DNA from 3 places in the Cronobacter muytjensii ATCC 51329 genome. Region 3 is predicted to be linked to each of the others. Evidence: predicted binding sites of a transcription regulator. Region 3 holds the regulator's gene; each other region holds the start of a gene.
The links. Region 3 encodes CRP, which controls carbon source genes, mostly activating them, when cyclic AMP is high. Its sites were predicted from a motif close to ATGTGANNNNNNTCACAT; they were not measured.
Positions count from the first base shown of each region.

Region 1: the regulator CRP is predicted to act here: its motif matches at 1,772-1,789, upstream of cdd (cytidine deaminase).
Region 2: the regulator CRP is predicted to act here: its motif matches at 2,564-2,581, upstream of deoC (deoxyribose-phosphate aldolase).

Region 1 is NZ_CP012268.1:1,097,041-1,101,240, forward strand. It holds gene sanA (outer membrane permeability protein SanA) at 1-705, opposite strand, end outside; gene cdd (cytidine deaminase) at 830-1,714, opposite strand; gene AFK63_RS05095 (CidB/LrgB family autolysis modulator) at 1,843-2,538, opposite strand; gene AFK63_RS05100 (CidA/LrgA family protein) at 2,535-2,936, opposite strand; gene dusC (tRNA dihydrouridine(16) synthase DusC) at 3,128-4,060, shown strand; gene AFK63_RS05110 (LysR family transcriptional regulator) at 4,047-4,200, opposite strand, start outside.
Region 2 is NZ_CP012268.1:3,381,425-3,385,624, forward strand. It holds gene deoB (phosphopentomutase) at 1-86, opposite strand, end outside; gene deoA (thymidine phosphorylase) at 139-1,461, opposite strand; gene deoC (deoxyribose-phosphate aldolase) at 1,565-2,344, opposite strand; gene AFK63_RS15505 (NupC/NupG family nucleoside CNT transporter) at 2,681-3,958, opposite strand; gene AFK63_RS15510 (TatD family hydrolase) at 4,083-4,200, opposite strand, start outside.
Region 3 is NZ_CP012268.1:50,139-54,338, forward strand. It holds gene AFK63_RS00245 (YccS/YhfK family putative transporter) at 1-1,695, opposite strand, end outside; gene crp (cAMP-activated global transcriptional regulator CRP) at 1,761-2,393, opposite strand; gene AFK63_RS00255 (OsmC family protein) at 2,702-3,106, shown strand; gene AFK63_RS00260 (phosphoribulokinase) at 3,168-4,037, opposite strand; gene AFK63_RS00265 (YheU family protein) at 4,086-4,200, opposite strand, start outside.

The DNA of each region.
Region 1 (4,200 bases), 1.0 Mb from region 3:
CTTCTGCAACTCAAGCATCTGTTCCGGCGTCACTGCGGGATAGCCCTGCGCGTCGTCGGGCACTTCGTGAAGGGCGGGGATAGGCACCAGCGGGCCGAGAAAGCGCGGTTCGCGCTTGAAGATATAGAGTTCCGCGAGCGCGCCTAAACGCGCGCCAAACTCGCGCACCCGTACCGACAGCATATTTTTCGGCGACGGCACGGCGTAACACTGCGCCTGAATCCCCATATGCAGCGCGATAAACAGCGCGCGCTCGCAATGGAAGCGCTGGGTAATGATGATGAAGTCGTTAGTATCGAACACGCGCCGCGTACGCACGATGGAATCGAGCGTGCGGAAACCGGCGTAATCCAGCACGATATCCGCCGGATCGACGCCGGCGGCAATTAAATCTTTGCGCATTGTCACCGGCTCGTTGTAACTCTGCTGGGCATTATCGCCGCTCAGGAGCAGGTAATTCACTTTGCCGCTGTTATAAGCGTTCAGCGCGCCCTGGATGCGGTAGCGGTAATACTGATTAATAACGCCGGTGCGGTAATACTTGGCGGTGCCGAGCACCACGCCCACCTGACGCCAGGGTAAATCCTGCAGCTCGTCGTAGACATAAGGCGCGGTTTTCCAGCTAATCCAGCGGTCGAGCAGCAGCGCCGTTAACAGCAGTACGCCAATCAGGGCCAGCAGGCTGTATAACAAACGCTTTAACATTCAGGCAGCTCGAAGCAATAAGGAAAGAGACTCAAGGCTACTTTACCCGTCGGGCAAGAGCAAGAATCGAACGTCCGGTTGAAGCATTTTTCGTCGCTGCGGGCAGGGCGCCCGCAGCGGTGGATCAGGCGAGCGCTATCAGCTTGAGGTCGGCAAAGCCCAGCGCATTCAGCGTCGCGGCGGTGGCGTCGCGCTGTACAATGGTCGCATCGCTGCGCTCGGCAAGCATCGCGCGCTGAATGTCATGCCAGCCGTAGCCGTTCAGGCTCAGCAGATTCAGCGCGGCCTGTAACGGCGGCAGCGACGGATTGAACGCGGCGTTTTCAGCGTAGCTGCCGGTAAACACCGCGCCATCGCGGGTTTCAATGGCGAGCCCGGAAGGCGACTGGCTGTAAGGCGCATGGCTGCGGTTCGCCGCCGCGATCGCCGCCTGAGTCAGCGCGTCGCCATGCTGCGCGTAGCCGTGGTTTTCGGTATCAAAAATCAGCGTCTTGATATCCAGATCGCGCGGGCCGAAGGCGTCCGGCAGGTAATCGCCCAGTTTCGACGGCGCGCGGCCCGGCAGGTTGATACGAAGCGCAAGCCCGCTGTTAAGCTCATTCATAAACTGACGGCAGTGGCCGCATGGCGTGTAATTGACGGTAATCGCCGTAAGGCCAGCTTCGCCGCGCATCCACGCATGGGTGATAGCACTCTGTTCGGCGTGAACGGTCTGCTGCATCGCCGCGCCCCGAAATTCCATATTGGCGCCGAAATAGAGCGCGCCGCTCAGGCCGCGCGCTACGGCGCCAACGTTAAAGTGGGATATTTCGGTTTGCGCGCAGGCGGCGGCCAGGGGCAGCAGCGCGAAGGCCAGCGCGTCGTCATCCAGTCCGCTCTGGCGGCGAATTTCAGCAACCTGTTCGGCGCTGAACATCGCCGGAAAATGGGGATCGGCAAGCAGCGGAGCCAGAGCGGCTTGCAGCGCAGCCGGCAGCTGTGCGAAGGCAGTTTCAAAACGTGGGTGCATGGCAAAGCCTCAAATAAGTAACCGGAACCGTAGTTTACGGCGCTCCTGAGGCTTTATATGTGATTTAACTCTCACTGGCTATGCAACAAATGAAATTTAAAAAGAAAATGCGCGACGTATCGCAAGTTTTAACGCCATAACGCCAGAATCAGCGGGAACAGGAACGGTGCCACCAGCGACGTGATAATCCCGCAAATCACCAGCGCCAGCGAGCTGAACGCGCCTTCCTGGTAATCCAGTTCCGCGCAGCGCGCCGTGCCGAGGGCATGCGAGGCAGTGCCCATCGCCAGCCCGCGCGCCGATTTGGTTTTAATGCGCATTACGTTCAGCAGCGCGTGGCCGAAAACAGCGCCAAGGATGCCGACGAAAATCACGCACACCGCGCTGATGGCCGGAATGCCGCCAAGGCTGCCGCCCACGGCCATCGCAATCGGCGTGGTAACGGATTTGGGCAGGACTGATGCCGCGATTTCCGGGCTTGCGCCCATCAACAACGCAATAGAGGTGCCCGTCACCATCGCCACCACGCTGCCTGCAAAGCAGATGGTAATGATGGACTTCCAGCGCGCGCGGATCTGGTGCAGCTGTTCATACAGCGGGAACGCCAGCGCCACCACGGCGGGTTGCAGCAGATCGTTCAACACACGGCTGCCCTGGAAATAGCGCTCATACGAAATACCCGTCAGCATCAGGAAGGGGATCAGCACGACCATACAGACCAGCAGCGGGTTCAGCAGCGGGCTTTTCAGCCGCGCGGCAAGCTTACGGGCGGCGAAAAACACCAGCAGCGTCAGCGGCAGAGACCACCAGATATTCTGGATCATTTTTCATGGCTCCTTTTCTGACCAATCACTTTGCGCTCGCCGTGCGCCAGATGCGAGCTCCAGCTCACCACCATAAACACCACCAGCGTACTGATAAAACAGGAGACCACCACCGGCCCGAACTGCGCCTGCAGCACGTCGAAATATTGCATCACGCCGATACCCACCGGCACAAACAGCAGCGCCATGTAACGGATCAGCAGATGACAGGCGGGCTGCACCCATTTCGCAGGGAGGATCTGAAACGCGAGCAGCAGAAAAAGGATCAGCATGCCGATGATACTGCCGGGGATCGTAATCGGCAGCAGCGCAGCGAGCGCGATGCCTGCATAAAGACAGGCGTAAATCAAAATAAAAGCGCGTACCAGTTGCCAGAGAGAAGTCAGCATTGTGCTCATAGAGGGTAACCTTTAACCGAACGCATTCATCATACAATTAAATCTAAAACTGTGCTACCGATCACAGGCGTCTCCTCAGCATACCTAAACTTTTCGGCGGGCGCTCTTTTACACTCTGACGCCGCGCCAGCACATTCCCTTCGCGATGGGGAGGCGCTACCATAGCGCCTCTTTTTTTAGCGGGTAGCGTTATGCGTGTTTTACTGGCGCCGATGGAAGGCGTGCTTGATTCTCTGGTGCGTGAACTGCTCACCGGGGTGAATGATTACGATCTCTGCATCACGGAGTTTCTGCGCGTGGTGGATAGCCTGCTGCCGGTAAAGTCGTTTTATAAACTCTGCCCGGAACTCCATAACGAGAGCCGCACGCCGTCCGGTACGCGGGTGCGGGTGCAACTGCTCGGCCAGCATCCGCAGTGGCTGGCTGAGAACGCCGCCCGCGCGGTGGCGCTCGGCTCGTGGGGCGTCGATCTTAACTGCGGCTGCCCCTCGAAGCTGGTGAACGGCAGCGGCGGCGGCGCCACGCTGTTAAAAGATCCCGACCTTATCTATCGCGGCGCGAAGGCGATGCGCGAAGCGGTGCCCGCGCATCTGCCGGTCACGGTAAAAATTCGTCTCGGCTGGGACAGCGGCGCGCGGCGCTTTGAAATCGCCGACGCTGTACAGCAGGCCGGCGCCACGGAGCTGGTGGTGCACGGGCGCACCAAAGAGGATGGCTATAAAGCGGAGCGTATCAACTGGCAGGCCATCGGCGAGATCCGCGAACGCCTCTCTATTCCGGTTATCGCCAATGGCGAAATCTGGGACTATGCCAGCGCTCAGGCCTGTCTCGCGGCGACGGGCTGCGAGTCGATTATGATTGGTCGCGGCGCGCTCAACGTGCCGAATTTAAGCCGCGTTATCAAATATAACGAGCCGCGCATGCCGTGGCCGGATGTGGTAAAGCTGCTGCAAAAATATACCCGGCTTGAGAAGCAGGGCGACACGGGCATGTATCACGTGGCGCGCATAAAACAGTGGCTCGGCTATCTGCGTAAAGAGTACGCCGAGGCGACGGAACTCTTTAGCGAGATCCGCGCGCTGACCACCTCAGCGGCTATCGCGCAGGCGATCAACCGCCACTGATTGTCTCGCCGCCCGCCAGCAGCGTGCGGATAAACCCGCGCAGCCACATCAGCGCCGGATCGCTGTTATGGCGCTGATGCCAGAGCAGCGCCACGTCAAACGGCGGCACGTCCAGCGGCACCGGGCTTGCGGCAAGCCCC
Region 2 (4,200 bases), 1.0 Mb from region 3:
TCAGAACCCGCGTCGCCGAAGCGTTCCGCATCTTCCGTCGCGCCAATACCAAAGGAGTCCAGCACCATAATAAATGCACGTTTCATATTTTCTCCGTACCTTTTGCGCTGTAAAAAAGTGATCAGATCAGTATGCCACTTATTGGCTAATTCTGCGATAGACAACCGGTGACGCTTTCGCCGCCGTATCGTCAACCTTAATGGCCGCTTTGACTGCTGCCGCCGCTTCCTGCCAGCTTGCTTCGCTCTTCGCGTGGATGATGGCGAGTGGCCGTTCGCCATCCACCTGCTCGCCGAGACGCGCCATATCGGTTAAACCGACGCTGTAATCGATACTGTCGGACGCCTGGCGACGACCGCCGCCCATCGACACCACCGCCATGCCGAGCGCGCGGGTGTCCATCTCGGTGATAAAACCGGCACGGTCGGCATAAACGGCTTTGCTGAGCGTGGCGGCTGGCAGATAGCGATCGTAGTTTTCGACAAAGTCTGCGGGGCCGTTTTGCGCGGCCACCATACGGCCAAAAATCTCCGCCGCACGGCCGTTATCCAGCACGGTTTGCAGCTTCGCGCGGGCGTCGGCGTCATCTTTCGCAAGCCCGCCGGAGAGCAGCATCTCGACGCACAGCGCCATGGTTACTTCCAGCAGGCGCGGATTGCGATAATCGCCGGTCAGGAACCGCACCGCTTCGCGCACTTCCACCGCGTTGCCTGCGCTGGAGGCGAGCACTTCGTTCATATCCGTCAGCAGCGCCGTGGTGCGCACGCCCGCGCCGTTGGCCACGCCGACAATCGCCTGCGCCAGCGCTTCAGAAAGCGCGTAAGTCGGCATAAACGCCCCGCTGCCCACTTTCACGTCCATCACCAGCGCATCCAGCCCTTCGGCGAGCTTTTTCGCGAGGATCGAGGCGGTGATGAGCGGAATGGAATCCACCGTCGCGGTAATGTCGCGCGTGGCGTAAAAGCGTTTATCCGCCGGCGCCAGCGAGTTGGTCTGGCCGATAATGGCGACGCCGACGTTTTTAATAATGTCGCGAAAACGATGGTCGTCCGGAAAAATATCAAACCCTGGAATAGCTTCGAGTTTATCGAGCGTACCGCCGGTATGGCCCAGTCCGCGCCCGGAAATCATCGGGATGTAGCCGCCGCATGCCGCCACCATCGGGCCGAGCATCAGCGACGTGACGTCGCCCACGCCGCCGGTGGAGTGTTTGTCCACGACCGGGCCGTTCAGGTTGAGGCTTTTCCAGTCCAGCACGGTGCCGGAATCGCGCATCGCCATCGTCAGCGATACCCGCTCCGGCATGGTCATGTCGTGAAAGAAAATGGTCATCGCCAGCGCGGCGATCTGTCCTTCGGAAACGGTGTTATCGCGAATGCCGTTAATAAAAAAGCGGATCTCGTCGTCGCTAAGCGCGTGGCCGTCGCGTTTTTTACGAATAATTTCCTGAGCGAGGAACACGGTAACCCCCGTGAATTAGGGTGAATAATGGCGGGCAGCGTGAGGACCGCCCGCATTACAATCCTGAGTCCGGATAGCAAAGCACTATCAGGCACAAGGCGGATTAATAGCTGCTGGCGCTTTTGCCGTCGCCGTGGCCGAGCGCCTGTAAAAGGCTTGCCAGCAGGCTTGAAGCGCCGAAGCGGTAGTGACGCGCATCGGCCCAGTCAGCGCCCAGCAGTTCGTCGGCAACCGCCAGGTATTTCGCCGCGTCTTCCGCGGTGCGTACGCCGCCTGCCGGTTTAAAGCCAACGGTTTTCGCCACACCCATATCGCGGATCACTTCCAGCATAATGCGCGCGCTTTCAGGGGTCGCGTTAACCGGCACTTTACCGGTAGAGGTTTTGATAAAGTCTGCGCCGGCTTTGATAGAGATTTCAGAGGCTTTGCGAATCAGCGCTTCTTCTTTCAGTTCGCCGGTTTCGATGATGACTTTCAGCAGCACGTTAGCCGCCGCGCAGGCGTCTTTACAGGCTTTCACGAGATCAAAACCGACCTGCTCGTTGCCCGCCATCAGCGCGCGATACGGGAAAACGACGTCCACTTCATCTGCACCGTAGGCGATAGCCGCGCGGGTTTCCGCAAGCGCGATGTCAATATCATCATTGCCATGCGGGAAGTTGGTGACCGTGGCGATACGGATATCCGGCGTGCCCTGCGCGTTCAGCGTTTTGCGGGCAATCGGGATGAAGCGCGGATAAATACAGATTGCGGCGGTGTTGCCGACCGGGGTTTTCGCCTGATGACACAATGCGATGACTTTCTCATTGGTGTCGTCGTCATTCAGGGTGGTGAGGTCCATCAGTTGCAGCGCACGCAGGCTGCTTTTGGTTAAATCGGTCATAACTTTCTCCAACAAAAAAATGCATCTCGGATGAGAAACTCAACACGTTGGAGCGGTCGTGGTCCATGAAGAAGAGCGGCGTCGACCGCCGTCACGCTGAGATCCGTCTCACCGCACATCATTGCCATCAATGTTAAAATTCTAACACTCCCAGGCGGGATGATTTTGTGTCTTGTTTCACAAATTACAAAGTAATGGTTGCATACTTTCAGCCATTATATGTGATTAACACAACATTATGACAGCCTGATGCCCGCCCCGGAAACAAAAAAGGCTGGCGCACTGCCAGCCTGAAGGTCACAAAAAATGTGAAAATTATAACATTTTCACACCGGGTTACAGCGCCAGAAACACACCAGCGATGGTCGCGCTCATCAGATTCGAGAGCGTACCGGCGGCGACGGCCTTCAGCCCGAGCTGCGCGACGTCATGGCGACGACTCGGCGCCATGCTGCCCAGCCCGCCAATCAGGATGGCGATAGAAGAAAGGTTAGCAAATCCGCAGAGCGCGAAAGAGATAATCGCTTTGGTGTGCGCCGAGAGTACCTGAAGACCGGCAGCCGCCACGGTTGCATCCTCTTTCAGGTATTCGCCGAAGTTCATGTAGGCCACGAATTCGTTGATGATAAGCTTCTGGCCGATAAAGGACCCCGCCACCATCGCCTCGTCCCACGGCACGCCAATCAGCCACGCCACCGGCGAGAATACCCAGCCCAGGATAAGCTGCAACGACAGTTCCGGATGGTTAAACCAGCCGCCAATGCCGGAGAGCATACCGTTCAGTAGCGCAATCAGCGCCACAAACGCCAGCAGCATCGCGCCGACGTTCAGCGCCAGCTGCATCCCGGCGGATGCGCCAGACGCCGCGGCATCCAGCACGTTCGACGGACGATCCGGATCGTGTTGCGCGCTTTCCAGATGCGGCGCGTCGTTGGGCTTTTCGGTTTCCGGAATAATGATTTTCGCAAACAGCAGACCGCCGGGCGCCGCCATAAAGGAGGCGGCGATAAGGTATTCCAGCGGCACGCCCATCTGCGCGTAACCTGCCAGCACCGAGCCCGCCACTGACGCCAGCCCGCCGCACATCACCGCGAAAAGCTCAGAACGGGTCATGGTGGCGATATAAGGACGCACCACCAGCGGCGCTTCGGTCTGGCCGACGAAAATATTGGCAGTGGCCGAAAGCGATTCGGTACGGGAGGTTTTCAGCACTTTACGCAGCGCGCCGCCCAGCAGGCGGATCACCAGTTGCATAATGCCGAGATAGTAGAGCACCGCGATCAGCGAGGAGAAAAAGACAATGACCGGCAGCACGCGCAGCGCGAAGATAAACCCGCCGCCGCCGAACACCTCGAACATTTTGTCTGACACCAGGCCGCCAAATAAAAACGAGATGCCGTTATTGCCGTAAGCGATTACGTTCGCCACGCCTTCGGACATCGCCAGCAGTACCCGGCGGCCCGCCGGTACATAGAGCACCAGCGCACCGATGGCGACCTGAATCAGCCAGGCCCCCACCACGGTGCGCAGATTTATCGCTTTACGGTTACTGGAAAGCGCGACTGCTATCGCCAGCAGCGCCAGCATCCCCACCAGCCCCATCAGTATTTGCATACAGTATCCCTGTGTAATGAGTGAATTATGATTGTCCCGCGCGCGCAGGCGGGGCGATTTAACGACAGAGAATCCACGTAAATCCAGACGTTTTACGCTTTTTTAAACAACCGTGGACCGGCGGTCACATTTTGAGGCGCGGGAAGAGCGTGCGGGTGTTTTCAAGAATGGCATGGGCGATAACATCAGGTGGCTCGGGGCGCAGCTCGCACAGAACATCAAACACGCCGTTAACGCGCTCA
Region 3 (4,200 bases):
CTCCTGCATCGCCTGATTGAGCGAGTTGTAGAGCGCGTTATGCGCCTGGTTGACGCGCATGCGCTGCCACGCGAGCGGCGCGGGCTGTGGATCGTCGCTCAGGATCAGGCGCAGCGCCTCTTGATCGGCTTCCAGCGCGTCGTGCGCGTTCTGGCGCAGCAGGCCGCTTTGCCACTGCGGCCAGAGCCAGACCATACCGCCAAAAGCGATGAGACAACCTGTCAGGGTGTCAATCAGACGCGCCACAATGTACTGCTCGCCGTTCAGCGTCAGCAATTGAAGCGAATAGACCGCCGTCACGGTGAAGCCAATCATCGCCCAGCCGTAGTTGCGGCGGATAATGAGATAGCTGATTAAGGTCACCACCAGCATGCCGAGCAGCGTATAGCCCTGCGGCACATTCAGATGCAGCGTAATGCCCGCGATAATCAGCCCGGCCAGCGTGCCGCCCGCACGGTGCAAAATGCGCACCCGCGTCGCGCCGTAGCCGTTTTGCGTGACGAACAGGACCGTCATCAGGATCCAGTACGGCTTCGGCAACTGAAATACGCTCGCCAGCAGACCCGCCGCCGCGAGCATCACGCCAAGCCGCGCCGCGGTGCGCAGCGCGGCCGATTTGAACGACAGATAGCTTTTCAGCGCGGGCAACAGCGGCAGGCGGCGCTGGCCGTTATCCATGAGGTCGCGGGCGTAAAGCGGGCGCTGGGTACGCAGCACGCGGGCGATGCGGCTGAAATGGTATTCGCAAAACTGCCCGACCGGGTTATCAGGGTGCTGGCGGGAGATTTTTGACAGCGCCTCGATCTGTTTGTCCATCGTAAAGCGGTGAGAATAGCGGTGATAGAGGATATCGTCGGAGAGCGTGCGCAGGCGCGCGGCCACGGTTTGCGCCGTCCAGCGCAACACCGCTTCCGCATGGCTGCGCTCCACCAGCTTTTGCACTTCGCCCGGTTGATGCAGTGACACCGAGATATGCTCCTGAAGATCCAGCGCTACCTGAAAGGCGCGTAGCAGACGCTTGTAGCCGTTCTGCCGGGTCGCCGCCAGCATTTGCAACTGCTGATAACACTGGCTTATCTGATCCACGACTTTTTGCTGGTGCACCAGCAGCGGCGGCAGCGCCTGTTCCGGGTCGGTATGGCGTGTCAGCAGGCTATATTTCGCCTCGCAGTAATCAGCGAGGCTTTGATAAATCAGGCTTAACGATTCGCGAAGCGGCTGCTCACGCCACAGCCAGAACCAGAAACCATTGAACAAGCCATACCAGAGGGTGCCGAGAATATAAAGCAACATCGGTTGCCAGACTGGCATATTGCCGGCAAGGCTTAACGTGAAAATCGCCGCGATAAGCGACGCGGGCAGCAGACGCGCATGCAGCGGGCTTATCTCCGCCGTCACGCCGAGCAGCAGCGCCAGCATCAGCAAAATCAGCGGCAGCGGCACCGCCTGCAACAGCAGAAACTGTACCGCCAGGCTGCTCAGCGCGAACAGCGACGCGCCGATAATCAGGCGTTTGAAGAAGCGTTTGTGGGGGGTATCGAGACCGGCGATGTTGCAGCACGCGGGCACCAGCGAGAACAGCAGCCCCTGTTGTAAATGGCCCAGCATCAATCCCACCGCGACCGGCAGGCTTAAGGTCAGCGTTTGCCGCAAAGCGTAATTGATTTCAGGGTGATAGATAAGACGACGCCACATAGGGGAGAAGTATAGAAACAAAAACGGCGTGTTACCGAAGCGACACGCCGTTTTTTTCAGAAACCTTAGCGGGTTCCGTAAACCACGATGGTTTTCCCGTGCGCGGAAATCAGGTTTTGATCTTCGAGCATCTTCAGGATACGGCCCACGGTTTCGCGGGAGCAACCCACGATCTGACCGATTTCCTGGCGGGTAATTTTGATCTGCATACCGTCCGGATGGGTCATGGCGTCCGGCTGTTTGGCGAGATTCAGGAGCGTCTGCGCGATGCGGCCCGTCACGTCGAGGAACGCCAGGTTGCCGACTTTTTCTGAGGTCACCTGCAGACGACGCGCCATCTGTGAAGAAAGACGCATCAGAATATCCGGGTTTACCTGAATCAGCTGACGGAATTTTTTGTAAGAGATCTCAGCCACTTCACAGGCAGTTTTAGCGCGAACCCAGGCGCTGCGTTCCTGACCTTCCTCGAACAAACCCAGTTCGCCGATGAAGTCTCCCTGATTCAGGTACGAGAGGATCATCTCCTTGCCCTCTTCGTCTTTGATCAGCACTGCCACTGAGCCTTTGACGATGTAGTACAGCGTCTCCGCTTTTTCACCCTGGTGAATCAGCGTGCTCTTAGATGGATACTTATGAATGTGGCAATGAGACAAGAACCATTCAAGAGTCGGGTCTGTTTGCGGTTTGCCAAGCACCATGCGCGGTTATCCTCTGTTTTAAACTGGCTCCAAAGACAGGGCGCGTAACCCCTGTCTGGCTCTGCAATCATCATCTTCCCGCATCCAGGGAAGTTGGCTGTCCGTGGACATCGCAGCCGATAAATTGTCTCTCCTCTGCATACATGCGTAACATCAATGTATCGCCGCTGCATCCAGACTGTTTTAGCATAGCTTTTCTCAGGTGTCTCCTGTTGTCTCGTTTCAGCTTGACGCAGGTCGCCTTCCGTTGCCTCTTATGGCGGGGCCGCGTAATCTGTCAGTAAAATGAATAGCCTGGAGCGATAATCATGCATGCACGAGTGAAATGGGTGGAAGGCTTAACCTTCCTGGGCGAGTCCGCATCAGGCCACCAGATCCTGATGGATGGCAACTCTGGCGACAAAGCGCCAAGCCCGATGGAAATGGTGCTGATGGCCGCAGGCGGTTGCAGCGCTATCGACGTGGTGTCTATTCTGCAAAAAGGCCGTCACGAGGTGACTGACTGCGAAGTGAAGCTCACCTCTGAACGCCGCGAAGAGGCGCCGCGCCTGTTCACGCATATCAACCTGCATTTTGTCGTGACGGGGAAGGCTCTGAAGGATGCAGCGGTCGCGCGTGCGGTGGATCTGTCGGCGGAAAAATATTGTTCGGTGGCGTTGATGCTCGGCAAAGGCGTGAACATTACGCATTCGTATGAGGTGATAGAAGGGTAATGCGGGGGCGGGTGGCGCTGCGCTGACCCGCCCTACGATTTCTGCCTGTTACGGCGTGGCGTCACTGTATCTGCTTGCCTTCCATCAGCCGCTGCACCAGCGGCAACATAATCAGTTCCATCGCCAGCCCCATTTTGCCGCCCGGCACCACCAACGTATTGATGTGAGAAATAAACGAGCCCTGCAACATCGCGAGCAGCCAGGGGTAATCGATATTGTCCAGATTACGGAAATGAATCACCACAAAGCTCTCGTCGAGTGACGGAATGCCTTTGGCGGCGAACGGGTTTGAGGTGTCCACCGTCGGCACGCGCTGGAAGTTGATATGCGTGCGTGAAAACTGCGGCGTGATGTAGTTGATGTAATCTTCCATCGAGCGCACCACGGAATCCATCACCGCCTCGCGGGAATGCCCGCGCTCGCTGGTGTCGCGGATCATTTTCTGGATCCACTCCAGGTTGACGATAGGTACCACGCCCACCAGCAAGTCGACATGCTTCGCCACGTCATTCTGCGGCGTCACCACGCCGCCGTGCAGGCCTTCATAAAACAGCACATCTGTTGGCTCCGGCAGCGGCTGCCACGGCGTAAAAGTGCCTGGCACCTGATTCCAGGGCACGGCTTCATCGTAGGTATGCAGATATTTGCGCGACTGCCCTTTGCCGGTCAGGCCGTATTCCACAAAGGTTTGCTCCAGCAGGCCGAAATCATTCGCCTCCGGGCCGAAATAGCTGATATGGCGGCCCAAATCGCGCGCCTTACGGATTGCCATGTCCATTTCCGGGCGCGTGTAGCGGTGAAAGCTGTCGCCTTCCACTTCGGCGGCGTGAAGATTCAGCTGGGCGAAAATTTTACGAAACGCAAGGCTGGTCGTCGTGGTGCCCGCGCCGCTGGAACCCGTGACGGCGATAACCGGATGTTTGGCAGACATAGCGAGACAACTCCCTGAAGCGGCGGGGCAAGGCTCCGCCAGGCAACGTTAACCGCGAAACTGCGCGCGCGGCATGATATTGACCGTTTCGTGCAGTTCAGACCACACAAGTACGGCTTCGCCGCTTTGCAACTGACGCCGCACATCGGCGACCTTTTGCTCA